One region of the Metabacillus sp. SLBN-84 genome, then DNA from elsewhere that is predicted to be linked to it. Evidence: a T-box and tRNA genes for the amino acid it is inferred to sense, from the RefSeq annotation. Region 1 holds a T-box; the other holds one or more tRNA genes.
What was found. The T-box of region 1 lies ahead of argS (arginine--tRNA ligase). A T-box ahead of a tRNA ligase gene usually reads a tRNA of that ligase, here a tRNA-Arg.
Positions count from the first base shown of each region.

Region 2: it encodes a tRNA-Arg, which carries the amino acid that the T-box ahead of argS (arginine--tRNA ligase) is inferred to sense. The anticodon was not compared.

Region 1 covers NZ_JBRJIP010000001.1:1,661,289-1,676,910, reverse strand. The annotation lists gene fur (ferric iron uptake transcriptional regulator) at 26-490, opposite strand; gene spoIIM (stage II sporulation protein M) at 604-1,254, opposite strand; gene RKD52_RS08440 (GNAT family N-acetyltransferase) at 1,380-1,943, shown strand; gene RKD52_RS08435 (endonuclease Q family protein) at 2,275-3,444, opposite strand; gene RKD52_RS08430 (NUDIX hydrolase) at 3,446-3,997, opposite strand; gene mciZ (Z-ring formation inhibitor MciZ) at 4,137-4,259, shown strand; gene RKD52_RS08420 (aldo/keto reductase) at 4,331-5,233, shown strand; gene argS (arginine--tRNA ligase) at 5,471-7,147, opposite strand; T-box leader at 7,188-7,408, opposite strand; partial or broken gene RKD52_RS08410 (DUF3886 domain-containing protein) at 7,549-7,644, opposite strand; gene RKD52_RS08405 (sugar phosphate isomerase/epimerase family protein) at 7,656-8,480, opposite strand; gene RKD52_RS08400 (phytanoyl-CoA dioxygenase family protein) at 8,477-9,328, opposite strand; gene RKD52_RS08395 (AraC family transcriptional regulator) at 9,512-10,384, shown strand; gene RKD52_RS08390 (DUF3886 domain-containing protein) at 10,607-10,864, opposite strand; gene RKD52_RS08385 (CoA transferase subunit B) at 10,931-11,599, opposite strand; gene RKD52_RS08380 (CoA transferase subunit A) at 11,614-12,309, opposite strand; gene RKD52_RS08375 (acetyl-CoA C-acetyltransferase) at 12,313-13,512, opposite strand; gene RKD52_RS08370 (hydroxymethylglutaryl-CoA lyase) at 14,447-15,355, shown strand; gene RKD52_RS08365 (DUF5316 family protein) at 15,348-15,622, opposite strand, start outside.
Region 2 covers NZ_JBRJIP010000001.1:1,004,876-1,020,497, reverse strand. The annotation lists gene RKD52_RS05005 (TraR/DksA C4-type zinc finger protein) at 1-333, shown strand, start outside; gene RKD52_RS05000 (glycogen/starch/alpha-glucan phosphorylase) at 392-2,797, opposite strand; gene glgA (glycogen synthase GlgA) at 2,787-4,238, opposite strand; gene RKD52_RS04990 (sugar phosphate nucleotidyltransferase) at 4,235-5,263, opposite strand; gene RKD52_RS04985 (glucose-1-phosphate adenylyltransferase) at 5,346-6,491, opposite strand; gene glgB (1,4-alpha-glucan branching enzyme) at 6,445-8,376, opposite strand; tRNA gene RKD52_RS04975 (tRNA-Glu) at 9,043-9,114, opposite strand; tRNA gene RKD52_RS04970 (tRNA-Ser) at 9,128-9,218, opposite strand; tRNA gene RKD52_RS04965 (tRNA-Asn) at 9,227-9,301, opposite strand; tRNA gene RKD52_RS04960 (tRNA-Ile) at 9,329-9,405, opposite strand; tRNA gene RKD52_RS04955 (tRNA-Gly) at 9,411-9,484, opposite strand; tRNA gene RKD52_RS04950 (tRNA-His) at 9,502-9,577, opposite strand; tRNA gene RKD52_RS04945 (tRNA-Phe) at 9,622-9,697, opposite strand; tRNA gene RKD52_RS04940 (tRNA-Asp) at 9,708-9,783, opposite strand; tRNA gene RKD52_RS04935 (tRNA-Met) at 9,787-9,863, opposite strand; tRNA gene RKD52_RS04930 (tRNA-Ser) at 9,967-10,059, opposite strand; tRNA gene RKD52_RS04925 (tRNA-Ile) at 10,074-10,150, opposite strand; tRNA gene RKD52_RS04920 (tRNA-Met) at 10,156-10,232, opposite strand; tRNA gene RKD52_RS04915 (tRNA-Ala) at 10,264-10,339, opposite strand; tRNA gene RKD52_RS04910 (tRNA-Pro) at 10,351-10,427, opposite strand; tRNA gene RKD52_RS04905 (tRNA-Arg) at 10,433-10,509, opposite strand; tRNA gene RKD52_RS04900 (tRNA-Leu) at 10,525-10,613, opposite strand; tRNA gene RKD52_RS04895 (tRNA-Gly) at 10,624-10,695, opposite strand; tRNA gene RKD52_RS04890 (tRNA-Leu) at 10,703-10,783, opposite strand; tRNA gene RKD52_RS04885 (tRNA-Lys) at 10,798-10,873, opposite strand; tRNA gene RKD52_RS04880 (tRNA-Thr) at 10,891-10,966, opposite strand; tRNA gene RKD52_RS04875 (tRNA-Val) at 10,996-11,071, opposite strand; rRNA gene rrf (5S ribosomal RNA) at 11,092-11,207, opposite strand; rRNA gene RKD52_RS04865 (23S ribosomal RNA) at 11,335-14,265, opposite strand; rRNA gene RKD52_RS04860 (16S ribosomal RNA) at 14,469-15,622, opposite strand, start outside.

The DNA of each region.
Region 1 (15,622 bases):
AACCTCTCCAATAATTAGGAAAGGTTTACTCCTGCTCTTCATCCTTCTGTTCTTTCTCCTGACACCGGCGGCAAATGCCGTGAAAGGTCAGACGGTGATCTTTAATTTTAAATTGAAAGTCCCGCTCAACAATCTGTTCTACATCCTCAAGAAGATCTTCTTCTATTTCAGCGACCGCGCCGCATTCAATGCAGACAAGATGATGATGAAAGTGCGCTGCGCCTTCTTTTCTCAAATCATAGCGCGATACGCCGTCTCCAAAGTTTATTTTATCGACAATTTTAAGTTCTGTAAGTAGCTCCAACGTACGATAAACAGTTGCTAAACCAATCTCTGGCGCTTTTTCCTTAACGAGGAGGTAAACATCTTCAGCACTCAAGTGATCTTCTTCGCGCTCAAGCAGTACTCTGACAGTAGCTTCGCGCTGAGGAGTCAGCTTGTAGCTGGATGAATGCAACTGCTTTTTTATCCGCTCAATTCTGCTTTCCATACACACATTCCTCCCTCGCCGCGTTCCTCATCCATTATATCAAAAGAAAGGGATGTGTCCAACGAAAATCATTCCAATCTAATAAATAAAATGATTATTAGATAAAAATCATTCTATTTAGATACAATCTCAATGACATTTTTCATTAATACAGGCGACGCATATGCCTCAAGCCCTGATGCGGCGGCAGTCAGCACAGCAATACCTACAAAGAATGCTGCGTACCGCGCGAACATCGAAAACGGCGACTCTGACAAATTTGATTTTTTATTCAAGAGCTGCTTTACAATTTTAAGAGAAAACGAGATGGCTGTCGTACCCATAATAATAAATGCCGGTATTAAAATCATATTCTGCGGCATAACCGAAACAAATGAAAGCAAAAAGCCCTGCCAGCCCATTTGATTGACCAGAAAACCGACAGTAAAGCCAACGACAATTCCCTTTAAGAATAACATAATCAGAATCACCGGCAAACCTATGATTGAAATGCCGAGCACCCACATCAGGCCCAAATATTTCAGATTATGAAAAAAACTCTGCTGCAGCATTTCCACCGAGCTTGCCACTTTCCCTTCAGAAACTTGTCCGAAAAAGCGGCTTAAATAAAAATACAAATCTTCCTTTTGAGTAAAGTTCATGCTGTTGACGATGACCGCCCCGAAAATAACCCCCATCAAAAACAATACAAAAACAAACAGGTAGAGCGACGAGCGTTCTTTCATATGCTGGATCATCATTGCTTTTAATGGATGTTTGCGCATCATTTCTTCCTCCCGGTTTTTCACTTACTAGATTGTATGAAAAAACGGTAGAAACTATGACAAGCCCCTATTGCATTATTTTCCAAAAAGGTTATAATTCTTAAAACTGACAAGGCGGTGTTCCTATGAAACGACCAATCTTACTTGATTTTCCGAATGAACTGACAACAGACAGACTCCTGATCCGCGCTCCGCGTCCAGGTGACGGCAAGGCAGTGAACGCCGCCGTAAACGAATCGCTTGAGGAGTTAAAGCCATGGATGCCGTTTGCCCAGAAAACCCAGACCATCGAAGACACGGAAGCAAATATTAGGGAATCCTGTGCTAAATTCATGCTGCGGGAGGATCTGCGTCTTCTTATTTTTGATCGGATCACCGGCGAGTTTATAGGAAGCACCGGCTTCCACCGCATGGACTGGGATGTTCCGAAAGTGGAAATCGGCTACTGGATCTCAACAAAGCACTCCGGAAAAGGATATATGACTGAGGCTGTTGAAGCACTGACTGCCTTTGCCGCCAGAGAATTCGGCGCCAAACGTGTGGAAATCAGGTGCGATCCGGAGAACACAAAAAGCCGCCGCATCCCTGAAAAACTCGGTTATCAGCTGGAAGGCATCCTTAGACAGGACGATGTTTCTGCAGACGGGCGTACTCTCAGAGATACGTGTGTGTTTGCTAAAATCTTTTAACGCAAGAGAGGCTGGGACAAAACATAGAACAGTTCACACTAATCGAAAAATTGATTCTTTGTGCGCTGAATTGATTCAAAGCTGAAAATCCCTACAAAAAAGGCGTCTACCTTATGCTATTTACACATCAGCTGTAGATTATACCGTACGACCGCGAGTGAATCTTATGCTATTTTTGCTCCGGCCGTTAATTATACCGTATAAAGAAGGTTAATAGTTCGTTATAGGGATCTGGTAGCAAATCTCAAAGCAATATAAGAAAAATGAAAGAGGATGAATTTGACTAGTTCACACTCAAATTCACCCTTTTTTATTTATGTCCCTACCTCATTTACACTCTAGAAACCCTGCCGTAAATCCCGCCTCCGCCTGGTTCGGCCCCAAGCCTGCCTTCCCTTGCAGCAAGTATGTATGCTGCTGTTTTAGCAGGAAGTACGTTCTCGAGACGTTCCTTTGAAACCACATTCAGGATTGTCATTTCCGTTCCGAATGCAGTCTTCAGTTTTTCCAGTGTTTTCTGGCCAATGCCGGGGATAAACTGCAGCGGAACCTGGTGCAGATAAGGCGGGCGCTCCCTGCCGCTTCCGGCCCTTCTGTCCGCCAGTTCAGACAAGCGGGTGCTGACGCCTTTTGTAAACCGGGAACTGCCGCAGTTTTTGCATGCCTGTTCATGTCCTTCTTTTGCAGCACCGCATGTCTCACAGACGGTTCTGTAATACTTTCCAAGCAGCGGATTCAGCCCGTGGTTGGATGCAATCCTGCGGTTCCCTTCCTCTTTCAGCGCCATCCGGACCTCTTCAAATGACGGTTCGGCAAGCTTGAGCTTCTGATATTCTCTTCCGATTTTGGCCGTCGAATGAGCATCCGAATTGGTCAAAAACGGATACTTGTCAAGCTGGGTAACCTTCGATGCCATCTCTGTGTCTGAACTCAGGCCAAGCTCAACGGCGTCAATCAGTTCAGGATCCAGAACCTCTCCAAGTGATGCACGGACTCCGCTTCCATACAGACTTTTATGCGGAGTGAAGATATGGGCTGGGATAAAAAGCCCGTCAAGCTCCCTTACTTTCTTCTGCAGCGTTTTGGCTTCCCCGTACATTCTCTGTGTACTCAGCGTCAGATTTTTCACTCGGCTGCCGAGCCAATAGGAAAAGTCCTTCATTCTCTCGATTGTCGGCATGAACACCAGAACATGCAGCGGACCTTTGCAGTGAGAATCATACACTTCTATTTCACAGCCAAGAAGAAGAGTCGTTTTTTCAAACCTGATGCCGCCCTGCTGAAGCTCGCTCCATTTCCCTTCCCCAATACCGTTTTCAAGCGTCAAAAGTACTTCAGGAACGTGACAGTCTATGACTCCTATGATGTCCATCCCTTTGTGCCCGCTTGCTTCTATTAAAATGTTTTCAAGCGTAAGCTGCTTAGAAGCCGTTATTTTTACAGGCTTTCCGGAAGAAGTCCGGCCTATATGAATATGTAAGTCCGCATAATAATCGTTCATGCTATCTTTGAAGAGCCTGCTTTAACTGCAGATATTGAACTGCATAGGCGGTTTTCGCATCAAAAATCCGCTGCTCATCAATCAGCTGCTGCGCCTCTTCAAGCGTCACCTCCAGCACATCGACAAACTCGTCCTCATCAAGCTCTGCCTTCTCTTCAAGTACGTGCAGGTCATCCGTGTAGTAAACATGCACAAGTTCATCGGCAAATCCCGGAGATGTATAAAAAGAAATCAGATGCTGCAGCGATTGTGTTGTATAGCCTGTTTCTTCCTCAAGCTCACGCTTTGCCGTCACTTCCGGAAGCTCTCCTTTTTCAAGCTTGCCTGCAGGAATCTCAACAAGCACCCGCTCCATGGCTTTTCGGTACTGCTGAACCATCACAAGCTTTTTGTCTTTCGTCAGTGCAAGGACAGCGACAGCACCTGGATGCTTGATAATTTCACGCGTGCTTGTTTTTCCGTTAGGCAGTTCCACCTCTTCCAGGTATAAATCAATAATGCGTCCTGAAAATAATTTTTCTGATGTTTTAGTGGTTTCCTTTAAGTGGTTCATTTCCGTACCTCCGCGTTCTACAAATTCTCATGAATACATATATTCTACCACATTCTTAACAAGCATCAGAGGCACCGCCTGAAACACCGCTTTAATGGACATACTGATATCCACTACACGGGAAGCGAGGCGAATAAACATGAAGATCTACCTTCTTGAAAAGGGCATCGTGCTGGTCGGCAAAGCCTGGGAAGTCCGGGAGAAGCTGAAGGAATACAGCAGAAAATATGAAACAATTGAACAGTGGACAAAGGACAAATAAGCGTCACAATTGCTTTTTCCTCCTTCTTGTACTAATGTCAGAAGAAAGACTATCAGGCAGGAGTGAGACGCATGAAAAAAAGACAGCTTGGCACATCTGATTTACTGGTAAGTGAAGTCGGACTCGGCTGCATGTCCCTTGGCACTGACAAGGAGCAGGCAGAATCCATCATCGATGCAGCGCTTCATGAAGGCATCAACTATTTTGACACGGCCGATCTATACGATTTCGGCCTGAATGAAGAGTTTGTCGGAGCTGCCCTGAAAAAGAAACGAAAAGAAATCATTCTCGCCACAAAAGCGGGCAACCGCTGGAACGAAGCAAAAGACGGCTGGACGTGGGACGCTTCTAAAAGCTACATAAAAGAAGCCGTCAAACACAGTCTGAAACGCCTGAAAACAGATTACATCGACCTTTACCAGCTCCACGGAGGCACAATCGAAGATAATATCGATGAAACCATCGAGGCTTTCGAGGAATTGAAAAAAGAGGGATTGATCCGCTACTACGGCATCTCCTCCATTCGTCCAAATGTCATTAAACAGTACCTGGAGAAATCCTCCATCGTCTCTGTCATGATGCAATACAGCCTTCTTGACCGCCGTCCAGAAGAATGGTTTCCCCTTCTAAACGACCATGGGGTCAGCGTCATCGGCCGCGGTCCAATGGCCAAGGGACTGCTTACAGACAACTGGGAAACAAAGCTGAATGAAAAAGGCTACCTATCATACAGCGAAGAAGACCTGCGCAGACTGCTTCCGCAAATCGCTGCAGAAAGCGGACTTTCCATGACCGAAACGGCCATCCAGTACTGCTTGAAACAGCAGACAGTCGGAACCATCGTTCCCGGCGCAAGCAAAATCGAACAGGTTCAGGCAAACTGCCGCGCTGCAGAGGCACGCCCGCTCTCTGGTGAAGAATTTGTTGCGCTGCAAGCATTGACGAAGTTTGATAAGTATGAGGCGCATCGCTGAGGATTTCAATTGGAACGAATAACGGCAGAGAGAGTGAATCACTCTTTCTGCCGTTGTTTATGAACTGAAATTTTTCAATCCTTTGATTTGATATTTTTTATCCTTATTTTACCACCAACATCTTGGAGAAACTTATTAGGCAGGTAATAAAAAGCTTTAGAGAAGACTATTTTATTCCGCCATCTTTATTCTTAATTAACAGCGACTAGAATAGGGCTTAAATAAATTGAATTCCTATTACATTTCCTCCGGAGCTTTCATCCCCAATAAACGCAGCCCTTCTTTAAGGACTATTGTAACTGCACAAACAAGTGTCAGCCTTTCCTGTTTTAAATGGCTGTCATCTAAAATTCGGATTGATGCATAATATTTATTAAATGCCCTTGCCAGTTCAATCACATATTTTGCAACAAGGGATGGGTCGTATTCTTCCATTGCTCTTTTAATAACGTCCTTGAATGATCGTAAGGTCGTAATAATAGGCCAAGCTTCGATATCTCTTATGCTTACGGCTTCGTGATTCTTGAAGAAGGCCCCTTTTCTTAAAAGGGAAGAAGCCCGAGCATGCGTATATTGAACGTATGGCCCGGTTTCACCCTCAAATTTCAACATGTCTTCAAAGGAAAATTCGATATCGTTTTGACGGTAATTTTTCAAGTCTTGAAAGATAACCGCCCCCGTCCCTACCTGACGGGCAACTTCCACCTTAGAAATAAGATTTGGATTTTTCTTGTTAATTTGGTCCGATACTAATTTAATTGCGTTATCTAAAACCTCTTCAAGCAATACAACTTTTCCTTTACGGGTAGACATCTTTTTTCCGTCCTTTAACATCATGCCAAAAGGCACGTGCTTCATCTGCCATTGGTATCCCATCTTATCTAACACAGCGAACAGTTGTTTAAAGTGAAGGGTTTGCTCGTTGCCTACTACGTATAAAGATTTTTCGAAATGATAGGTTTCCTGACGATAAATGGCTGCCGCTAAATCGCGGGTAGCATAAAGGGTTGTTCCATCTCTTTTTTTTATCAGGCATGGCGGTAACTCTTTGAGCGGAACAACTTGAGCGCCTTCAGACTCCTCTGCCAGGTTCATGTCCTCAAGAAGTTGAACGACCCTGTCCATCTTGTCATTATAAAACGCTTCCCCATGATAGGAGTCAAATTCTATCCCCATTAAATCATATATTTTTGAAAACTCCTTTAATGATTCCTCCCGAAACCATTCCCATAGTTGAATGGCTTCAGGATCTGAATTTTCCAGGTTTTTGAACCACGCTCGCGCTTCATTCTCAAGCTTAGGATCCTTTTCTGCTTCTTCATGGAACTTCACATACAATTTCAGCAGCTCTTTTATAGGCTGATTCTTTACTTCTTCTTCTTTCCCCCATCGTTTATAAGCAACAATTAACTTGCCAAATTGAGTACCCCAGTCTCCTAAATGGTTAATTCTCACTGGTGAATAACCGCATTTTTCTGCTATAAGAGCCAGAGAATTGCCGATAACCGTTGAACGTAAATGTCCCATTGAAAAAGGTTTCGCGATATTAGGTGATGAAAAGTCAATTGTAATAACCTCGTTGTTTCCAAGGTTTAAATTCCCATAGTGATTCTTTTCAGACAGAATTTCTTTTAGCACAATAGATGAAACCTTTTGCTTATCGAGAAATACATTCACATATCCACTAACTGCTTCTGCCTTTTCAAAGATTGATGCATCAATTTCTGCAGCAATCTCAAGTGCGATGTTTTGAGGTGATTTTCGAAAGCTTTTTGCCAATTCAAAACAAGGAAATGACAGATCTCCCATGTTCTCAAATTTCGGTTTTTCTATCATCAGGATGATTTTGTTCTTTTCAAGCTGACCATTCAACACCTTAAATAATATGTCTGCATAAATAATTTTAAAGTCCATAAGTTTCCTCCTCCAAAATAAAAAAGCTCCCGTCTCTTAAAAAAGAGACGGGAGCTTTATATTCCCGTGGTACCACTCTACTTGTTTTTTAAAATTAAAAAACCACTCACTATTAGTAACGAGGTGTTTCCCCGGCTCCCCCTACTGATTTCAGGAAAGCATCTCAAAAGTCCGGTTCATTACTTGCTTCATGACAGGCTTACACCATCCCTGACTCGCTTATTTTCCACAAATAATTACTCTCTTTATCAATGATTTTATTATCTATTAATGTATATTATATCCATTTACTTTTGAAAAGCAACCAAAAAATAGCAGGCTAAATTCACATGCGAATTAACCTGCTGCTTTTCGTATTTTCAGTTTTCCCTTCACAACTTAAACTTAAGCGGAGGCATTTCTTATTTATAATCCGACCACTTTAAATTACTATCACTAAGCAATTCTTCAAAGCTGTAGTTTTTTTCTCTTCTTCTTTCTTTTCCTTCAGCTTCTGCAGGCGTTCCTGTTACTGTTTTTGCTCTTGTTCTTCAAGCAGGTCTTTTTTTGCCCATTCGCTCTCTATAACCTGTTTTTTCCAGAGGCAGATCTCCCACAAATCGCTTACCGGATCCTGTGTGTAAGGAACTGTCGGCATATAGCCCGGCGGACCGTATTCAGGCGTAAAGGTTAAATCGGTTCCCGCGCGTTGATGACGGGTAAAGATCGACCGCCACCATTTCAAATGGGCATCGTGTTCTTTCCGCCAGACCGGATCTCTCGGGTCAGGCACCTGCGGCCCCTGCGCATGGCCGGTTCTCGTATGCACGTGGATGGTTCTGCCTGCCGCAAGCTCGAGACATTCTGCATGCTCTTCAAGCAGTGACTCGCACACACATACCCAGTGGCTGAAATCGGCAGTAAGCTTGAGATCCTCTATCTCGTTTAGAAGCCGTTCTGTTGTCCAAGGGCTGTACATTGCTCTTCCCCTGTGTGTTTCGTGCGCAACAGGAAGGCCAATCCCCTTTTCGACCTCCACTGCCCTCCGGAAAAAATCCAGCTGCCTGTCAAACGGCATGGAGTCTTTGCCGCTTTGGGAATTGATCAGCAGCGGGTTTAATTCAGCGGCTTTTTGAACCTGGTCCTCAAAGCTTTTGCTGTCGTCCGCAAAGATCTGCGCGACATAAACAAACCCGTACTGATGCAGAAGCTCCTTTAATTCGGACCTTTTTCCGCTGTCCGGCAGCGGGCATTCAATTCCTTTATAGCCGGCATCGTAAATACGCTGAAATTGTGTTTCTAAAGGTTCAGGCATTCCCCAAAGCGACTTTATGCTGATTAACTCTGCCGTCATTTCTCATCTGCTTTTTTCGTTTTATGATAAACAAGCGGGTTAAGAGGACTGTTCACAACATCCCCGGTAACAAGCCCGGGCATCCATTGTTTTAAGTCATTTGCTCTTGCTTCATTGTCTATTTCAGCAACTCTTGTTCCGTCTGCCATGTAAATGACGGTCATCACTTCACGGGTTGAGTCCGACGGATTTCCCGGTGCGCTGTGCAGCGTCCATCCATAGTGAAATGTGGCGTCCCCTGCGTTCATGGCGCCATAAGTCACCTTCTTATAATCATTTTGGTCAATATACTCACCGAGTGTCCGGTGAGATTCATCAGAAATGCCGAGCTTGCTGATGTATCCTTGTTTATGGGAGCCTGAAGCAAAACTCATGGAGCCCATTTGATCTGTCACATCCACAAGCGGCATCCACATAGTGATCGTCTTCTCCGTGTCGACAGGCCAGTATGTCTGATCCTGATGCCAGGGTGTGTGTCCCCCGCCCGGTTCTTTGTAAAGCGCCTGATCATGATATATCCTTACTCCGTCTGCACCGAGAAGGTCGGCTGCAATTTTGGCAAATCTTTCTGCCATGACGAATTTCTTCACATCCTCCGAATGCTCCCACACATTCATGACCTGAATAAACGCTTTTCCATACGTATCCCTTTCTTCCAATGGCGCAAGCTTCTCTGCGTGGCGCTGCACAGATTGTTGGACAGCGTCCCTGTAGGATGCAACTTCCTCTTCTGAAGCAACTGCTCTAAGACAAATATGCCCATCCTCCTGATATGCTGCAATCTGCTCTTTTGAAAGCTCGTATTCTCCCTTTAAATCCGGCAGCTCCTGCTTGGTTTTCTCTGTCATTGCGATCCCTCTTTCTTTATAAATTGTCTTGCAGACTTTGTCTCTACAATGATCATAAAAGAATGAAAGCGCATAAAGTTTGCTTTTTTTGCTGCCAATGTGCGATTTTTTGATGAAAAGAAGCATTCATGAGCAAAGTCCGTTTTTCTTTGCTATTCTAATAAAAAAGAGATTGGACAGATTATGATGAAAGCAGTAAAGGAACGGCACGAATATGACCCGCTTTTCCCCCTTGTGTACCTCCCAAAATTAACTGGGAATCCAGGTGAGAATGTACCTTTTTATCATTTTCATAACTGGTATGAACTTGTTTTTGTTCACGACGGAAAAGGGTCCTTTTTAATTGATAAGCATTTTTTTAATATGGAGAAAAATGATCTTTATTTGATTCCGGGGGATGTCATTCATAAGGCATCCGCTGAAAAAACAGCCCCTTATACATGCTCAGTCATTCTCTTTCACCCCATGCTTATTCAGATAGCTGAAGTAGGAGATTCTTTTTCCTATCTTGGGCCATTTCATGACCTTATTCGCAGCGGCCGGTTTAAGCTGCGTCTTTCAGCGGAGCGGATGAAGGAATTTGAAAAGCTGCTTGTCATGATGGATGATGAATATGGCAGCGCTGAAAAAGGAAACCGCAGCGCAGTGATTCTCCTGCTTCACTGGATGCTCCTTCAAATCAGCAGAATGAATACGCACTTTGAACATGCGAAAAACGGGCACATACCGGATAAAAGGGACTGGTGGATGAAGGATGTCCTGAATTACATTGACTCTCACTATACGAATTCCCATCTGTCCCTCACCGTCCTTGCCGATCAAGCATTGGTAAGCCCTGCCCATTTCAGCAGAACATTTAAAAAGACGACAGGTTTTACACTCCCTGCTTTTCTGGAAATGAAGCGTCTTGTAAAAGCCAAGGAGCTGCTGCTGACCTCAGACCACAGCGTTTCCTTCATTTCTGATTCGTGCGGCTACAAGAGTCTGTCTCATTTTCATAAACGCTTCAAACAGCAGCTTGGCAAAAGTCCCGGTGAGTTCAGAAGAATGAACTAACATGTCAGGAAATCGTCATAGATCTTTGAACATTTTGTTACGGCTAATGCCATAAGATTGTGCTTTTCTGAGCTTTTAAGTATGCTGATGGTGGATGAAGGGGATTTCAAAAGATACATATCCCCCTTTTAGCCTTCCGTTCAGGAAGGCTATTTTTGTATACTGCGTTTCAATCTTCCATGAACGACAGAAAAATGCCTCCGCATCTGCGAAGGCATTTTTCTATTTATAATCCGACCACTTCAACTGACTATCGTTGAGCAGTTCTTCAAAGCTTTTGTTTTTCTCTTTTTCTTTCTTTTCCTTAAGCTTCTGCAGGCGTTCCTGCTCCTGCTTTTGTTCCTGTTCTTCAAGCAGTCCTTTTTTCATTCCGGATAGCTGTTCGAACAGGCCGGAATCGAGGCGGTCCTTCAGGTTGAGGGACGCGTCGTCTGTTTTTTTCGGCTGTGCCTTTTGATGTTTTTTCTGTTTTTTCGCCATGATGATCACTCCTATATACACACATTATATACAAGAAAAGGCGATGTTAGAAAGGGATTTGACTGATTAATAGGCGTCCAGGATAACATCGTCGCCGACGATCAGCTCAGGTTCAGTGGAGTGCTTTATATCCTCCACTGTATAGCCTTTTGCGACTTCTTTCAGTTTGAGGCCGAGTTCTGTGACATCAATGACAGCCTGATCCGTTATGATCCGGTTCACAACACCCTTGCCTGTCAGCGGCAGTGTGCACGTGTTCAGGATCTTCGGTTCGCCGTTTTTATTCACATGCTCCATAATGACAATGATGCGCTGCGCTCCATGAACGAGGTCCATCGCGCCGCCCATCCCTTTAATCATTTTGCCCGGAATCATCCAGTTAGCAAGATCTCCGCTTTCTGACACTTCCATGCCGCCTAGAATAGCCACATTTACGTGTCCTCCGCGGATCATTGCAAATGATTCTGCACTGTCAAAGTAAGCGGATCCAGGAATTGCTGTGACAGTTTCCTTTCCCGCATTGATTAAATCAGGATCGACATCTCCCTCTTTCGGATACGGACCGATGCCGAGAAGGCCGTTTTCTGACTGCAGCACAACTTCTTTGTTTTCACTGATATAATTGGCGACCAGTGTCGGCATGCCGATACCGAGGTTGACGTAGAAACCGTTCTCAATTTCCTGTTCCGCCCTTTTGGCAATTTTCTCGCGGACTTCTGCTTTGTTTTGGATCATAGCTTTGCCTCCTGTCATCCTGTCTTTTGTACAGTCAGACGCTCAATGCGCTTCTGCTGCTCTCCGAGAATGAGTGCCTGAACGTAAATGCCCGGTGTATGAATTCCATCCGGCTGAATGCTCCCCGTCTCCACCATCTCTTCCACTTCAGCAATCGTGACTTTCCCGGCCGCTGCAATCATCGGATTAAAGTTCTGAGCCGTTTTGTTATAAAGCAGGTTGCCCATTTTATCGGCTTTGCTCGCGCGTACAAGGCTGAAATTTGCTGTCAGCGCTTCTTCAAGCAAGTATTCTTTCCCGTTGAAGTTCCGCGTTTCTTTTCCTTCAGCAATCGGCGTTCCCACTCCTGCAGGCGTATAGAATGCAGGAATGCCTGCTCCGCCTGCGCGGATTTTTTCAGCAAGCGTCCCTTGAGGAACAAGCTCGACTTCAATCTCGCCCGAGAGCACCTGGCGTTCAAATTCCTTGTTCTCGCCGACATACGAGCTGATCATCTTTTTGATTTGCTTATTTTTCAAAAGAAGCCCGAGGCCCCAGTCGTCTACACCGCAGTTGTTTGAAATAATCGTAAGATCCTTTACGCCTGTTTCAACAAGGGCAAGGATGAGGTTTTCAGGAATGCCGCACAGACCGAAACCGCCGACCATCAGAGTGGAACCATCTTTAATCTCGCTTACCGCTTCTGTAAAAGATGTATAGATCTTCTTCATCATTTATCCCTCCAATGAAAGATTTTCAACGATTGTCGCAACACCCTGACCGCCGCCGATGCAAAGGGTGGCAAGGCCGTGCTTTGCATTTCTGCGCTTCATTTCGTGAATCAGCGTGACCAAAATGCGCGTGCCGCTTGCTCCGATTGGATGTCCGAGAGCAATGGCGCCGCCGTTTACATTCAGTTTTTCTTTCTCAAAATGAAGTTCGCGGTCAACGGCAATCGACTGGGCCGCAAACGCTTCGTTCGCTTCGACAAGGTCCATGTCATTCATTGTCAGCCCGCTTTTTTGGAAAGCTTTTTGAACAGCTGCTACAGGTCCAATCCCCATAATGCTTGGGTCTACGCCTGCATTTCCATTGGCTGTGATTTTAACAAGCGGCTGAATGCCAAGCTCTTCTGCTTTTTTTCTGCTCATGACAACGACAGCTGCCGCACCGTCATTAATGCCGGACGCATTTCCTGCCGTTACGGATCCTTCTTTTTTAAACGCAGCACGAAGTCCGCCGAGCTTCTCTGCCGTTGTGCCGGCTCGCGGGAACTCATCTGTATCAAACGTAACAGCATCCCCTTTTCGCTGAGGAATGACGACAGGCGTAATCTCCGATTTAAACGTACCGGACTCGATCGCCTTCACCGCTTTTTGCTGGCTCCACGCTGCAAACTCATCCTGCTCTTCTCTAGTAATCTCGTATTTATCGCATAAATTCTCTGCTGTCACACCCATATGATAATTATTGAACGCACACGTCAGACCGTCAGAAACCATTGTATCAATCAGCTTCTGATCGCCCATCTTAAATCCGTCCCGCGCATTTTTCAATATGTAAGGCGCCTGGCTCATATTTTCCATACCGCCTGCAACCACAATCTCTGCATCACCCGATAAAATCGCCTGTGCAGCAAGATGGACCGTTTTCAAACCGGATCCGCACACTTTGTTAATGGTCATAGAAGGCACATTTTCAGGAAGACCCGCTTTCATAGCCGCCTGGCGCGCCGGATTTTGCCCAAGTCCCGCCTGCAGCACATTCCCCATAATAACTTCATCAACCTGCTCGCCCTTTAAACCCGCTTTTTCAAGAGCATCCTTAATCACAATCGCTCCAAGCTCCGGTGCAGACACACCCTTAAGCGCTCCTCCGAAACTCCCGATTGCCGTGCGGACAGCACTCACGATGACTACTTCATTGCTGCTCATACTACACTCATCCCCTTTGTCATGGCTTTATCCATTGGTTTCGCTAAATCCTGATAAATTCCTGCAATCTTTTCAAAATTCAGCTTTCAGTTGCATACACTCTTAGTAAACTATTAATATGGGAATATGTAAACCCTTACATCAGAAAAGCGGAGCCGACTGTTCAGGCCTGGCAGTCAGATAAGAAATCACCGGAAAAGTCCGGTTTTGACTTTTTCGGGGATTTTGTTCTGACAGAAGGACTAGGAGGCGGAGCTGGACAATACGAAAAGCGGAATCGTCCGTTTAGCTCCGACAGGCAGAAAAGAAATCACCCGAAAAGTCCGGGTTTGACTTTTTGGGGGATTTTGTTCTGACGGAGGAGCTGGGCGATGGAGCTGGACAATGAGAAAAGCGGAATCGTACCCTCAAAACCTAAAAACCTGAATTTGAGGGTACGCAAAATGCCGATTCGTACCCTCAAAACCTAAAGATTCAAAATTGAGGGCAAGCAAAATCCCGATTCGTACCCTCAAAACCTTAAAATCCAAAATTGAGGGTACGCAAATTGCGGAATCGTACCCTCAAAACCTCAAAATCAAAATTTGAGGGTATGCAAAATGCCGATTCGTACCACAAAAACCTCAAAATCCGAAATTGAGGGTACGCAAATTGCGGAATCGTACCCTCAAAACCTCAAAATCAAAATTTGAGGGTATGCAAAATGCCGATTCGTACCACAAAAACCTCAATATCCAAAATTGAGGGTACGCAAAATCCCAATTCGTACCATCAAAACCTCAATATCCAAAATTGAGGGTACGCAAAATTCCGATTCGTACCATCAAAATCTAAAAATCCAAAATTGAGGGTACGCAAAATCCCAATTCACACCCTCAAAACCTGAAAACCAGAAATTGAAGGTACTCAAAAATCCGAAAGGCTGGTGCTTCCTATGAATCTGCCAAAACAGGCGACATTAATTGAGGTCGGTCCCCGCGACGGGCTGCAAAATGAAAAAAATGAAATTCCGACAGACGTTAAAATTCAGTTTATTAAAGAACTTAAAAAGGCAGGATTCAAAGAAATGGAACTGACCTCTTTTGTCTCGCCAAAGTGGGTTCCCCAGCTGAAAGATGCTGGAGACATCATCACCTATTGTTCCGATGAGAACAGAAACCTTGTTCTGACTCCGAACGAAAAAGGGATTGCGCGTGCAAAAGAAGCAAACTGCAAAGACGTGGCTTTTTTTGTGGGAGTCAGCAGCACCTTCAATCAAAAGAATATTAACGCGACAACAGAAGAAAGCATGCAGAAGCTTCTGCCGCTGATCCGCTCGCTCAAAGAAGAAGACTTTTTTGTGAGGGCGTGTATTTCGACTTCTTTTTATTGCCCGTATGAAGGAAAAATAGAAGAGGATGCCGTTGTTGATCTTTGCAGACAGTTTGCAGATGCGGGAGTTGATGACTTAAGTGTGGCTGACACCATTGGCATGGCAAATCCACTTGAGGTGCATGAGCTTTTTTCACGGCTGAAAAAAGCGCTGCCGGACGTGCTGATTACGGCCCATTTCCATGATACAAGAGGCATGGCGCTTGCCAACATATACGCAGCGCTGCAGGCAGGCGTCGACAGGTTTGACACTTCTGCAGGCGGACTCGGCGGCTGTCCTTTCGCACCCGGTGCTACAGGAAATGCTGCAACAGAGGACGTGCTGCATATGCTGCAGGCTCTGAATATCGAAACAGGCATTGACATGAGCCAGCTTCTGAAAGCAGTTGAGGTAATCGAGCCGCATCTCTCAGGAAGTGTTCAAAGCAAACAGTATCAGCTCAGCAAACGGTCAAAAACGCTTCTTAACTGAATAAAACAGCAGTGGATATAACAGCCGCCCCGAAGCTTGGCAGACCTGCAAGAAATAAGTCCTTTGCCCAATCTGTCCTTGTTTTTCTATGCACGGCTATTTCTGATTGGAAATTTGCGTGCATAGCCTCTCCTCCAAGAAAAGCATAGGTCATAAAACCCGAGATGCCAAAACAGATAAGCGAGATCCCGCACATCACGATAAACAGCAGCTGCAGATCTCCAGCTGTATAGCTGATGAAGCCTGCAGCGCTTGAAACAGCTATAC
Region 2 (15,622 bases), 660 kb from region 1:
GCCTTTGGTCAGTTTGAGTATGATGAAAGCGATTCTGAGGCTTATGATGCAGAAGATACGTATCAGGATGTCGAGCGGTACGGAAACTCCGAAACACCTTCAGACCTTGAATATCCCGTCGATTCATACAATGACGTCTACATGGAAAATGATGATCCAACGGGCTATGTCGAAGATTACGAAAACTTCACTGCCACAGATATTGAAGGAAAGAATGTAACCGTATATCCGACCATTCAGCACAGGCAATATGAACACACTCTTGATGAAGAGGGTCTGATGACGCCGTTCGGTGATTTGCCTGAATACGAAAAAGACCCTTACACAGAGTAGAATAGAGCGTCCTGTAAAGATTTTACCGCCAAAAAAAAACCCGCTAAAAGCGGGTTTTTCAATGCAGTACAGGAATCGGCTGGATGTCCCAAATGCCGTCTGCGTATTCATGAATGGTGCGGTCACTGGAGAAATAACCGGAATGCGCAATGTTCAACAGGGCTTTTTCGAGCCACTTATCCTGATTTTGATAGGCCTTTTCAAGCTGATCCTGTGCATCCACATAAGATGCGAAATCCCGAAGAACGAAATACTGATCGTTTTCATACAGCAAGGAGTCTTTTATCGCCTCAAATTCATCTTCCGTATCAGGGAAAAATCCATTTGTGAGCTGGTCAACCACCTGTCTGATCCGCAGATCATGGTGATAATATTCGCTTGAGCGATATCCGCCATTTTCATAATAGTTTAAGACTTCCTCAGCCTTTAATCCGAATGTGAAAATGTTTTTCTTCCCCACTTCTTCAAGAATCTCAATGTTTGCCCCGTCCAGAGTTCCGATAGTCAGGGCGCCGTTCATCATGAATTTCATGTTGCCTGTGCCCGATGCTTCCTTGCTTGCTGTAGAGATTTGCTCACTGACGTCTGCAGCAGGGAAAATATGCTCTGCAAGTGACACTCTGTAGTTTTCCATAAAAATGACTTTCATCATTTTTGAAACTTTCGGGTCATTGTTTACTTTGTCGGCAAGTGCATTAATCAGCTTGATGATTTTCTTGGCGTAATAATAGCCCGGTGATGCCTTTGCCCCAAAGATAAAGGTTCTAGGATGAATGGAGAAATTAGAATCCTCTTTCAGCCTGTTGTACAAATACATAATGTGCAGCACGTTCAGCAGCTGTCGTTTATAGGCATGGAGGCGCTTAACCTGAACGTCAAAAATGGAATGTTCATCTACCTTGATGCCGGTATTTTTTTCAATAATGTCAGCTAAGATTTTCTTTCGCTTCTGTTTTACAGCTGCAAATTGTTCTTTCAGCAGCGGATCGTAAATGTGCCTTTTCAGTTCAATCATCAGATGGGGCTTTTTAATCCAGTCTGTGCCGATTGTATCCGTTATCAGACTTGTCAGCTCCGGATTGGCTTTCAGCAGCCATCTGCGATGAGTAATGCCGTTCGTTTTATTGTTGAATTTTTGCGGATAGATTTGATGAAACAGCTTCATTTCCCTGTTTTTCAGGATATCAGAGTGGATTTTGGCTACTCCGTTTACACTGTGGCTGCCTGCTATGGCTAAGTGAGCCATCTTGACGACGCCGTGCGCAATAATCGCCATATTTTCAATCCGCTTCCAGTCCCCAGGGAAACGATTCCACAATTCTCTGCAAAATCTTTCATTTATTTCTTCGACAATCATATAAATCCGCGGCAGCAGCGGTTTAAAGATATGCAGCGGCCATTTTTCAAGTGCTTCAGACAGTGTTGTATGATTTGTATAGGAGATCGTGCCAACGGTGATGTTCCAGGCTTCTTCCCATTCCATGTGCTCTTCATCAAGAAGAATGCGCATCAGTTCAGGAATGGCCAGAACCGGATGTGTATCATTGACATGAATGGCTACATGCTTGTGAAATTCATGCAGTGTATCATTCTTTTTCAGGTAGGATCTTATGATGGACTGCAGGCTTGCAGAGACGAGAAAATACTGCTGTTTCAGACGAAGAATTTTTCCTTCATCATGTGTATCGTCCGGATACAGAAATTCAGAAACAGCTTCTGTCTCGCGTTTATACGCAAGCACGTCGCGGTTAGGCGGGTTTGGAGACGGTTCAGCGTTCCACAGTCTCAGAGTATTAACCGTGCTCGTTTCATAGCCGATGACGGGCATATCGTAAGGCACAGCCATTATGTTTTCTGCATGAACGTGACGGAATTCAAGCTTTCCATCCTCCATTACATGTTCGATTTTTCCCCAGAAAGGAATTTCAATGGCCTGATCCGGCTTGCGCACCTCCCAGACGTTGCCGTGTCTAAGCCACTGCTCAGGCAGCTCCACCTGATAGCCGTCCACGATTTTCTGGTCAAAAAGGCCGTGTTTATAGCGTATTCCAAGGCCATGGCCCGGAAGGTTAAGAGATGCCAGCGAATCAAGGAAACAGGCAGCAAGGCGGCCTAAACCGCCATTGCCAAGGCCTGCATCTGCTTCGCTTTCCTCGATCTCCTCAAGATCAATGCCAAGCTCAGCAAACCCTTCAAGCACAACATCCCGGATTCCCAGGTTTAACAGATTTTGTCCGAGCAGCCTGCCAAGCAGAAACTCGATTGACAGGTAATAGACCTGTTTGTTGTTGCTTGCGCGGTTCCATTCATTTGTCTGGATCCAATGGCTGCTGATATGTTCTCTTACCATGTTTCCAAGCGTTTGGTACTGATCGCGTTTAGTCGACTCAGCAAACGTTTTACCGTACATCATCTCCAGACGCTTCAGAAAACTGTTTTTAAACTCGTTTTTGTCAGAGAACATGACTCCCACTCCTAGTCATTAAATCAGCGTAAAGCTGGTTGTATTTAAACGCAGACTGCGCCCAACTGTAATCTTCCTTCATAGCTGTTTTGACAAGGCTGTTCCAAATGGTTTTGTTTTTATAAACAGAAAATGCACGGTCGACTGTATGCTTCATATCATGCGCATTGAAATTTGTGAAGGTGAACCCGTTCCCTTCACCTGTATCATCCCGGTAGGAGGTAACAGTGTCATTCAGTCCGCCTGTTTCCCTTACAATCGGAATGGATCCATAGCGGAGGGCAATCAGCTGTCCAAGTCCGCACGGTTCAAACTGCGACGGCATCAGGAAGAAGTCTGAACCGGCATAAATGCGGTGTGCAAGAGGCTCATCAAAGCCGATATATGCTTTGCACTTATCCGGAAACAGCCATTCCATGTGGCGGAAGAAATCCTCGAATTTCTTTTCTCCAGTTCCAAGGATAATCATCTGCATATCAGACTGCAGCATCTCATGCAGCACGCGCTCAACAAGATCGAGTCCTTTTTGCTGAGTCAGCCGCGTAACCATTGTCATGAGCGGCGTATCCTCTTTTTCAGGAAGGCCAAACATCTTTTGAAGCTCTTTTTTGTTTTTCGCTTTATTCTGAGCTCTGTGTTCGTCATAAGGGAATGCTATGTATGGATCATCCCCGGGGTTGTAGATCGTGTCATCGATGCCGTTTAGAATCCCGACAAGAGACGCTTCCTTCACCCGCAGCAGACCGTCAAGACGCTCTCCGAAATATGGGGTCTGAATTTCATTTTTATACGTCGGGCTTACCGTCGTGATCAAATCAGAGGCTACAAGAGCAGCTTTCATGAAATTGACCATGCCGTGAAACTCAAGCTGATCATTGTTGAAATAACGGTCATCAAGGCCAAGCAGATCATAAAGAATTTCTCTCGGAAAAATCCCCTGAAACTGCAGATTGTGAATCGTGAAGACTGCTTTCATATTTTCATAAAAAGACTGCGAGGCATATTCCTCTTTTAGAAGGAATGGAACCATACCTGTATGCCAGTCATGGCAGTGGATCACATCAGGCTGGAAGTCAACCGCCTTAATGGAATCAAGAACGGCTCTGCAGAAAAAAGAGAACCGTTCCCCGTCATCATAATGGCCATATAAAGAATCACGCTTAAAATAATATTCATGATCGATGAAATAATACGTGACACCCTCAAATTCAAGCTGCTCAATTCCGCAATATTGCCGTCTCCATCCGACAGGAACGACAATCTCCTTCACTTTCTTCATTTTGGATCGGAAGCGCTCTGGGATTTGCCCGTATTTAGGCAGGACTACTCTTATGTCCGTCCCGAGGCGCTTAAGCTCCTTCGGCAGTGCTCCCGCAACGTCGGCCAGGCCTCCTGATTTTACAAAGGGAACACATTCCGATACGACAAATAATACTTTCACGATTTCATCAGCGCTCCTTGTACCGTTCCTTTTCTGAGGACAACCGGAAGATCGGATGTTCCTTTCAGTTCAATGCCGCTTCCAACTTTGACATCTTTATCAAGCACGACATTTTCAAGAACACAGTCTTCACCGATTTGTGATTTCTGCATGATGATGCCGTTTTTCACAACGGTTCCTTTTCCGATATGAACGGCTCTGAAAATAATGCTGTTCTCAACATGTCCTTCGATTACGCTGCCATTTGCAATCATCGAATTTTTCACTACGGCGTTCTGGCCGTGGCGTGCAGGCGGCTCATCCTTTACTTTCGTTAAAATCGGACGATTTGTAAGGAACAGCTGCTGCCAGACTTCCGGCTTCAGCATTTCAAGGCTGTGGCGGTAATAGCTTTCAGTCGAATCGATAATGGCGACATATCCGTCAAATTCATAATCACAGATCATAAGCTTGTGGGTATTATCCATGATTACCTGGGCTATCGTTTTATATCCTGTCTGATTATTGTCATGAATCAGATTCAGCAGCAGTTTTGTTGACATGACATACATCTGCAGTGACTCGCCGTCTTTGCGGATTTCCGTTATGTCGCAGCCCATTTTCACATGCTTGGCAAGAACATCTTTAAAGTCGATATTGCAGACCGTATAGCTGTTTGCAATAACTGCGTATTCCTGCTTGCTTCTGAGGAAATAATCAATATGATCTGACAGCTGGCGGATCGATCCGAACTCGCTGTATTGATCATTTAAATGCGGTGACGGGAAGAAGAACAGTCCGTCACGCTTTCTGTTTAAGTCCCATTGCTTTCCTGAACCAAGATGGTCCATTAGAGAACGGTACTGGTATTTCGGAAAGATTGCTACACTGTCAATATCCGAGTTCACCATATTCGATAAGATAAAGTCTATTAATCTGTAGCGTCCTGCAAACGGGACCGCTGCCATTGAACGATTTACCGTCAAGTCCTCGATGGCACTTGTATACGTTGTTGCATCAATAATTCCCAGCATCCTTTGATTCATAGCTGTTCCACCTCTCGTATTCGTTTTTTTTCATCGGAAATAAATAGGATTTCACTGCTGACACGCACATCGTACTTAACGGTTACGCTCCTGCCGTTTGCTCGACTAATTCTTCCGTTACTAAAATGACTTCATCAATATCTTTATCCGAACGAATGACCATGCCATCCGGCACAACAAGTCCCGACGGAACAATCGCATTCTCAATATAAACATTATTGCCAATGACAGCATCCGGCATGACGACCGTATTTTTAAGGAAGGAGTGCTGTCCTACTGTTACACCCTGGAAAAGGACGGATTTATGAATGGTGCCGTATACGACACAGCCTTCGTTTACTAAAGATTCCGTCACTTCTGCGCCTTCTGACAGATACTGCGGCGGCTGATTCGGGTTGACAGAATAAATTCTCCAGTTATTGTCGAAAAGATCAAGCTCAGGATCGGCTTTTAGAAGATCCATATTTGCTTCCCACAGACTTTTCACTGTGCCGACATCCTTCCAGTAGCCTTTAAATGGATACGCAACAAGCTTTTTCTTTTCGTCAAGAAGCAGCGGAAGAACATCTTTTCCAAAGTCGTGGCTTGAATATGGATTGCGCTCATCCATTTCCAAAAACTCCTTAAGAATGGACCATTTGAAAATATAGATCCCCATGGAAGCAAGATTGTTTTTCGGGTTTTGCGGTTTTTCATCAAACTCTATAACTTCAAGATTAGCGTCAGTATTTAAGATACCGAACCGGCTCGCTTCATCCCACGGGACTTCTTTTACCGAAATAGAGACGTCGGCGTCTTTTTCGATATGATAGTCAAGCATGTCGGAATAATCCATTTTGTAAATATGATCACCTGACAAAATGAGTACATATTCAGGATCATACTGTTTTAAATAATTCATATTCTGATAGATGGCACTCGCTGTTCCTTTGTACCATTTCACTTCTGAAGATTCAGCATATGGAGGAAGAACCGTTACTCCTCCGTTTTTACGGTCAAGATCCCATGCACTGCCGATTCCGATGTAGGAATTCAGGACTAGCGGCTGATACTGCGTCAGCACACCAACAGTATCAATACCGGAGTTGCAGCAGTTGCTCAGTGTAAAATCAATGATTCTGTATTTTCCTCCAAATGGAACAGCCGGTTTCGCCAGATTTTGTGTCAGTGAACTTAATCTGCTACCCTTTCCTCCTGCCAATAACATTGCGACGCACTTTTTTTTCACCATGGTTGATTGTCTCCTCTCGTTTTTTAACTGCGCGTAATATGGATATTCCATATGGCGGAATGGTCATTGATATATGGTAAGGCTGATTATGCATCTTGCCTTCCTGTGCTTTCAGTTCTTTCCTGTTGATCTGGCCCGAGCCTCCAAATACGGCATCATCGCTGTTCAGCGTTTCAACATATCTGGTGTCAATCGGCACTCCGACTTTATAGTCATGGTACGTTTCAGGAGTGAAGTTACAAACGACAACAAGCTGTTCGTTCGGCTTAATCCCTTTACGGATAAAAGAAAAAATACTCTGGTCCGAATTATTGACGTCAATCCATTCAAAGCCTTCCTGCGAATGGTCAAGCTCATAAAGCGGACGCTGCCGTTTATACAGGGCAAGCAGTTCTTTCACATATACTCTGGATTTTTGATGCATGTCAAAGTCATCAAGCACCCAGTCAAGCTCCTCAAGGTCTTTCCATTCGTCAAACTGGGCAAATTCTCCGCCCATAAAAAGCAGCTTTTTGCCTGGATGTGCAAGCATATAGCCGAGCAAAAGTCTGTACTGTGCAAACTTCTGCCAGTAGTCACCCGGCATTTTATTCAGCAGTGAACGTTTTCCATGGACCACTTCATCATGTGAAAGCGGAAGGATAAAATTCTCTGTGAAAGCGTAAATCAGGGAAAAAGAAACTTTGTGATGAAGATCTTTCCGCTGTTCAGGAGGGGCTTCCATGTATTTGAGGATATCGTTCATCCAGCCCATATTCCATTTATAATTAAATCCCAGTCCTCCATCAGAGACAGGAGATGTAACAAGAGGAAAATCCGTAGAATCTTCGGCAATCATCAGTACGGAAGGATCGTACTCAAACACTTTCTCATTCAGTTTTCTTAAAAACTGAACAGCGAACGCATTCTCGTGAGGTTCATCCGTATTCTGCCAGTAAATCATATTTGCAACAGCATCAACCCTGAAACCGTCGATGTGGAACATTTCAAGCCAGAAGAGAGCATTTGAAATCAGAAAACTCTGCACTTCCGGTTTTCCAAGATCAAAGTTCGCCGTACCCCAGACAATATTCTCCCTGTCTTCAAATTTCTCATATTCAAAAACCGGTTCCCCGTCAAAGAAATAAAGTCCGTGTGCATCTTTGCAGAAATGGCCTGGAACCCAGTCCATAATGACTCCCAGGTTATTCTGGTGGCAAAGATCTATAAATGTCATCAAGTCGTGCGGGGTGCCGTAACGGCTTGTAGCCGAATAATAGCCTGTGCCCTGATATCCCCATGAACGGTCATATGGGTGCTCAATGATCGGCAAAAGTTCGATATGTGTAAACCCATGCTCAAGAACATACGGAATCAAGACATCCGCAAGCTCTAAATATGTATAAAGGCTGCCGTCTTCTTTCTTTTTCCAAGAGCAGATATTAAGTTCATAAATGTACATAGGGCGCTGATAAATTTCCTTCTGGCGCTTTTTTCTCTGCCAGTTTTTATCATTCCAATTATACCCTCCAAGATTGTAAACAACAGAAGCTGTATTTGGCTTCAGCTCAGAATAAAAGGCAAATGGATCAGCCTTCAGGATCTTTTCCTGCTTTTTTGTGATAATCTCATATTTATAGAGATCACCCTCTTCGATGCCGGCAATAAAAGCAGACCAGATTCCCTGTTCATTCAGCTTCTCAAGCTTGTGTCCTGTGCCGTCCCAGTGATTAAAATCACCTGCAACCCGCACCTCAAGCGCATGAGGAGCCCAAACTGTGAATACTGTTCCGCTTACACCGTTTCGCACGCTGCTGCGGGCACCAAACAATTCATGAGCTCTGAACAAATTTCCTTCATGGAAAAGATGCACCTCAAAATCAGTTGGCGTAGCAAGATTCATTCCCATCACCCTTTCTATAAAGTAATCTTAATTCTTATTTCAATCAGAAGGAAGAATTACCTTTTTTGTAAGCGCTTCTACTTATTGACACGATATGTCATGAACAGTCATTCATTTTTCAAAACATTATTCTTTTAAAATGATGTCGAATAAAGAAAGGAAGGAAGGATAGAGTGTTGGTGAAATGAACATCAGTCTTATTTACTAAATAGAAACATATTCGATGAGAAAATCCGGGCATATTAACCAAAAAATACAATCTCAGCAAATTCCGTATGCTATATCACGAAAACAGTTATTTCGACAAATCCTCTTATATTTGTCGAAATTTTCACGACCTTTTAATCACGGTTTCTTTATTACCATTACTTATACCTCTAATGGAAAACATTCAAACCTTTTTGAATAACAGAAATATATATTATTTGTTGAAAACATATTTTAAGGAAAAAAAAGATTTTTTGAAGTCTTATTTTAACGGGGAGAAGGTTTCATTCGTTCCTTGGAGACGGTCTAAGCTGCTTTGCGGGAGTTAATTTCGAGATCATGATTCACGGACGCATGATTTAGGATAAATACGTTCTATGCCGTTTTTCATACCTGCTTTTTATTTTCTTTTTTAACGACAAAAAAAGCGCTGCACAATGTGCAGCGCTTTTCAAATGATGACCCGTACGGGATTCGAACCCGTGTTACCGCCGTGAAAGGGCGGTGTCTTAACCGCTTGACCAACGGGCCGGAGCATGCCTTCTGGCGGAGAAGGAGGGATTTGAACCCTCGCGCCGCTTACGCGACCTACACCCTTAGCAGGGGCGCCTCTTCAGCCACTTGAGTACTTCCCCAGAATAAATGGCTCCGCAGGTAGGACTCGAACCTACGACCGATCGGTTAACAGCCGATAGCTCTACCACTGAGCTACTGCGGAAAATCATATATGCTCCTATAATAGGAATGGTGGGCCTAAATGGACTCGAACCATCGACCTCACGCTTATCAGGCGTGCGCTCTAACCAGCTGAGCTATAGGCCCATTATTGGAGCGGGTGATGGGAATCGAACCCACGACATCAGCTTGGAAGGCTGAGGTTTTACCATTAAACTACACCCGCAGTAAATAAAGATAAAATGGGGCGACTGATGGGAATCGAACCCACGAATGCCAGAGCCACAATCTGGTGCGTTAACCACTTCGCCACAACCGCCACTATCTGTAAAATTTTAAAGCTGCAAGATTTGCAAAAGCAAATGGTGGCTTGGGACGGAATCGAACCGCCGACACAAGGATTTTCAGTCCTTTGCTCTACCGACTGAGCTACCAAGCCTTTATAAAAATGGCGGTCCCGACCGGGATCGAACCGGCGATCTCCTGCGTGACAGGCAGGCATGTTAACCGCTACACCACGGGACCATTTGGTTGCGGGGACAGGATTTGAACCTGCGACCTTCGGGTTATGAGCCCGACGAGCTACCAGACTGCTCCACCCCGCGATAATAATAAATAATGCTTTTTTCCGATGCTCATTTAGAGCAGGACCGACCTGATCTCAGGAAACTGCTAGATCGTTACACTGCTTGCTGAAGATAAAAGAAATGGAGGAGGTAGAGGGATTCGAACCCCCGCGGGGTTTGACCCCCCTGTCGGTTTTCAAGACCGATCCCTTCAGCCGGACTTGGGTATACCTCCGTATGAAAATAGAATGGTGGACCTTGTAGGACTCGAACCTACGACCGGACGGTTATGAGCCGTCTGCTCTAACCAACTGAGCTAAAGGTCCTTTTTTGGTAGCGGCGGAGGGAGTCGAACCCACGACCTCACGGGTATGAACCGTACGCTCTAGCCAGCTGAGCTACACCGCCCCAGGAACAAAGTCAATTACTTCTATTAAAATGGTGGAGCCTAGCGGGATCGAACCGCTGACCTCCTGCGTGCAAGGCAGGCGCTCTCCCAGCTGAGCTAAGGCCCCTAAAAATCCAATGGTCGGGAAGACAGGATTCGAACCTGCGACCCCTTGGTCCCAAACCAAGTGCTCTACCAAGCTGAGCTACTTCCCGTAATATGGCGCGCCCGATAGGAGTCGAACCCATAACCTTTTGATCCGTAGTCAAACGCTCTATCCAATTGAGCTACGGGCGCGTATAAAAATGTGTGTGGTGCCGAGGACCGGAATCGAACCGGTACGGTAGTCACCTACCGCAGGATTTTAAGTCCTGTGCGTCTGCCAGTTCCGCCACCCCGGCTTATTCAAAGAGCGGAAGACGGGATTCGAACCCGCGACCCCCACCTTGGCAAGGTGGTGTTCTACCACTGAACTACTTCCGCAATATCATGCGGGTGAAGGGACTCGAACCCCCACGTCAAAGACACTAGATCCTAAGTCTAGCGCGTCTGCCAATTCCGCCACACCCGCATATTAAGGAAAAATGGTGTGCCATGAAGGACTCGAACCTTCGACCCTCTGATTAAAAGTCAGATGCTCTACCGACTGAGCTAATGGCACAAATATAATAAATCTGGTGGTGCCGGCGAGAGGACTTGAACCCCCAACCTACTGATTACAAGTCAGTTGCTCTACCAATTGAGCTACACCGGCATTTATAAAAAGCATGTCCAGAAATCATATGGTGGAGGATGACGGGCTCGAACCGCCGACCCTCTGCTTGTAAGGCAGATGCTCTCCCAGCTGAGCTAATCCTCCGGGTTTAATTTTTGTCAGCAGCCTGGCAACGTCCTACTCTCACAGGGGGAAACCCCCAACTACCATCGGCGCTAAAGAGCTTAACTTCCGTGTTCGGCATGGGAACGGGTGTGACCTCTTTGCCATCATCACCAGACATAGTGACAAAAATTATTATACTATGAAATCCGAAGATTTCAAGCTTTTTTTGAAAGAAGTTGTTCTTTCAAAACTGAATAACGTTTGATAACAAGATTCACGTGCAATTTACGCTTGATTAGACTGTGGTTAAGTCCTCGAACGATTAGTATCTGTCAGCTCCACACGTCACCGCGCTTCCACCTCAGACCTATCAACCTGATCATCTTTCAGGGTTCTTACTCACAAATGTGATGGGAAATCTCATCTTGAGGGGGGCTTCATGCTTAGATGCTTTCAGCACTTATCCCTTCCGCACATAGCTACCCAGCGATGCCTTTGGCAAGACAACTGGTACACCAGCGGTGCGTCCATCCCGGTCCTCTCGTACTAAGGACAGCTCCTCTCAAATTTCCTGCGCCCACGACGGATAGGGACCGAACTGTCTCACGACGTTCTGAACCCAGCTCGCGTACCGCTTTAATGGGCGAACAGCCCAACCCTTGGGACCGACTACAGCCCCAGGATGCGATGAGCCGACATCGAGGTGCCAAACCTCCCCGTCGATGTGGACTCTTGGGGGAGATAAGCCTGTTATCCCCGGGGTAGCTTTTATCCGTTGAGCGATGGCCCTTCCATGCGGAACCACCGGATCACTAAGCCCGACTTTCGTCCCTGCTCGACTTGTAGGTCTCGCAGTCAAGCTCCCTTGTGCCTTTACACTCTGCGAATGATTTCCAACCATTCTGAGGGAACCTTTGGGCGCCTCCGTTACATTTTAGGAGGCGACCGCCCCAGTCAAACTGCCCGCCTGACACTGTCTCCCAGCCCGGTAAGGGCTGCGGGTTAGAATTTCAATACAGCAAGGGTAGTATCCCACCAATGCCTCCACCGAAGCTGGCGCTCCGGTTTCCAAGGCTCCTACCTATCCTGTACAAGCTGTACCAAAATTCAATATCAGGCTGCAGTAAAGCTCCACGGGGTCTTTCCGTCCTGTCGCGGGTAACCTGCATCTTCACAGGTACTATAATTTCACCGAGTCTCTCGTTGAGACAGTGCCCAGATCGTTACGCCTTTCGTGCGGGTCGGAACTTACCCGACAAGGAATTTCGCTACCTTAGGACCGTTATAGTTACGGCCGCCGTTTACTGGGGCTTCGGTTCAAAGCTTCGCTTGCGCTAACCTCTCCCCTTAACCTTCCAGCACCGGGCAGGCGTCAGCCCCTATACTTCGCCTTGCGGCTTCGCAGAGACCTGTGTTTTTGCTAAACAGTCGCCTGGGCCTATTCACTGCGGCTTTTCAGGGCTATTCACCCTAAAAAGCACCCCTTCTCCCGAAGTTACGGGGTCATTTTGCCGAGTTCCTTAACGAGAGTTCTCTCGCTCACCTTAGGATTCTCTCCTCGCCTACCTGTGTCGGTTTGCGGTACGGGCACCTCTCACCTCGCTAGAGGCTTTTCTTGGCAGTGTGGAATCAGGAACTTCGGTACTAAATTTCCCTCGCCATCACAGCTCAGCCTTATATGGGAAGCGGATTTGCCTACTTCCCGGCCTAACTGCTTGGACGCGCATATCCAACAGCGCGCTTGCCCTATCCTCCTGCGTCCCCCCATTGCTCAAATGGTGAGGAGGTGGTACAGGAATATCAACCTGTTGTCCATCGCCTACGCCTTTCGGCCTCGGCTTAGGTCCCGACTAACCCTGAGCGGACGAGCCTTCCTCAGGAAACCTTAGGCATTCGGTGGAGGGGATTCTCACCCCTCTTTCGCTACTCATACCGGCATTCTCACTTCTAAGCGCTCCACCAGTCCTTCCGGTCTGGCTTCGACGCCCTTAGAACGCTCTCCTACCACTGTTCGTAAGAACAGTCCGCAGCTTCGGTGATACGTTTAGCCCCGGTACATTTTCGGCGCAGAGTCACTCGACCAGTGAGCTATTACGCACTCTTTAAATGGTGGCTGCTTCTAAGCCAACATCCTGGTTGTCTAAGCAACTCCACATCCTTTTCCACTTAACGTATACTTTGGGACCTTAGCTGGCGGTCTGGGCTGTTTCCCTCTTGACTACGGATCTTATCACTCGCAGTCTGACTCCCGAGGAGCAAGTCTTTGGCATTCGGAGTTTGACTGAATTCGGTAACCCGATGAGGGCCCCTAGTCCAATCAGTGCTCTACCTCCAAGACTCTCATACTCGAGGCTAGCCCTAAAGCTATTTCGGAGAGAACCAGCTATCTCCAAGTTCGATTGGAATTTCTCCGCTACCCACACCTCATCCCCGCACTTTTCAACGTGCGTGGGTTCGGGCCTCCATTCAGTGTTACCTGAACTTCACCCTGGACATGGGTAGATCACCTGGTTTCGGGTCTACGACCACGTACTAATTCGCCCTATTCAGACTCGCTTTCGCTGCGGCTCCGTCTCATCAACTTAACCTTGCACGGGATCGTAACTCGCCGGTTCATTCTACAAAAGGCACGCCATCACCCGTTAACGGGCTCTGACTACTTGTAAGCACACGGTTTCAGGATCTTTTCACTCCCCTTCCGGGGTGCTTTTCACCTTTCCCTCACGGTACTGGTTCACTATCGGTCACTAGGTAGTATTTAGCCTTGGGAGATGGTCCTCCCGGATTCCGACGGGATTTCACGTGTCCCGCCGTACTCAGGATCCACTCTGGAGGGAACGAAGTTTCGACTACAGGGTTTTTACCTTCTATGACAGGCCTTTCCAGGCCGCTTCATCTACCCCGTTCCTTTGTAACTCCGTATAGAGTGTCCTACAACCCCAAGAGGCAAGCCTCTTGGTTTGGGCTGATTCCGTTTCGCTCGCCGCTACTTGGGAAATCGCATTTGCTTTCTCTTCCTCCGGGTACTTAGATGTTTCAGTTCCCCGGGTCTGCCTTCAGTACCCTATGTATTCAGGTAAAGATACTGTTCCATTACGAACAGTGGGTTTCCCCATTCGGAAATCTCTGGATCAAAGCTTACTTACAGCTCCCCAAAGCATATCGGTGTTAGTCCCGTCCTTCATCGGCTCCTAGTGCCAAGGCATCCACCGTGCGCCCTTCATAACTTAACCAAAATTGGTCAATCGTTTGTTTAGACTGTAAAGTCTAAGAAAATCACTATGGTAAGCGTAAATCTCAGTGAATTACTTGTTATCAATTACGTTATCCAGTTTTCAAAGAACAACCGGCAAATCAAGAATGATTGCCTTCTTTCATATAGAGAGAATGATCTCTCAAAACTAAACAAAAACCAAAAGCGACCTCATATCCTTAGAAAGGAGGTGATCCAGCCGCACCTTCCGATACGGCTACCTTGTTACGACTTCACCCCAATCATCTACCCCACCTTAGGCGGCTGGCTCCTTGCGGTTACCCCACCGACTTCGGGTGTTGCAAACTCTCGTGGTGTGACGGGCGGTGTGTACAAGGCCCGGGAACGTATTCACCGCGGCATGCTGATCCGCGATTACTAGCGATTCCAGCTTCATGCAGGCGAGTTGCAGCCTGCAATCCGAACTGAGAATGGTTTTATGGGATTGGCTAAACCTCGCGGTCTCGCAGCCCTTTGTACCATCCATTGTAGCACGTGTGTAGCCCAGGTCATAAGGGGCATGATGATTTGACGTCATCCCCACCTTCCTCCGGTTTGTCACCGGCAGTCACCTTAGAGTGCCCAACTGAATGCTGGCAACTAAGATCAAGGGTTGCGCTCGTTGCGGGACTTAACCCAACATCTCACGACACGAGCTGACGACAACCATGCACCACCTGTCACTTTGTCCCCCGAAGGGGAACCTTCTATCTCTAGAAGTGGCAAAGGATGTCAAGACCTGGTAAGGTTCTTCGCGTTGCTTCGAATTAAACCACATGCTCCACCGCTTGTGCGGGCCCCCGTCAATTCCTTTGAGTTTCAGTCTTGCGACCGTACTCCCCAGGCGGAGTGCTTAATGCGTTAGCTGCAGCACTAAAGGGCGGAAACCCTCTAACACTTAGCACTCATCGTTTACGGCGTGGACTACCAGGGTATCTAATCCTGTTCGCTCCCCACGCTTTCGCGCCTCAGCGTCAGTTACAGACCAGAGAGTCGCCTTCGCCACTGGTGTTCCTCCACATCTCTACGCATTTCACCGCTACACGTGGAATTCCACTCTCCTCTTCTGCACTCAAGTTTCCCAGTTTCCAATGACCCTCCCCGGTTGAGCCGGGGGCTTTCACATCAGACTTAAGAAACCGCCTGCGCGCGCTTTACGCCCAATAATTCCGGACAACGCTTGCCACCTACGTATTACCGCGGCTGCTGGCACGTAGTTAGCCGTGGCTTTCTGGTCAGGTACCGTCAAGGCACCGGCAGTTACTCCGGCACTTGTTCTTCCCTGACAACAGAGTTTTACGATCCGAAAACCTTCATCACTCACGCGGCGTTGCTCC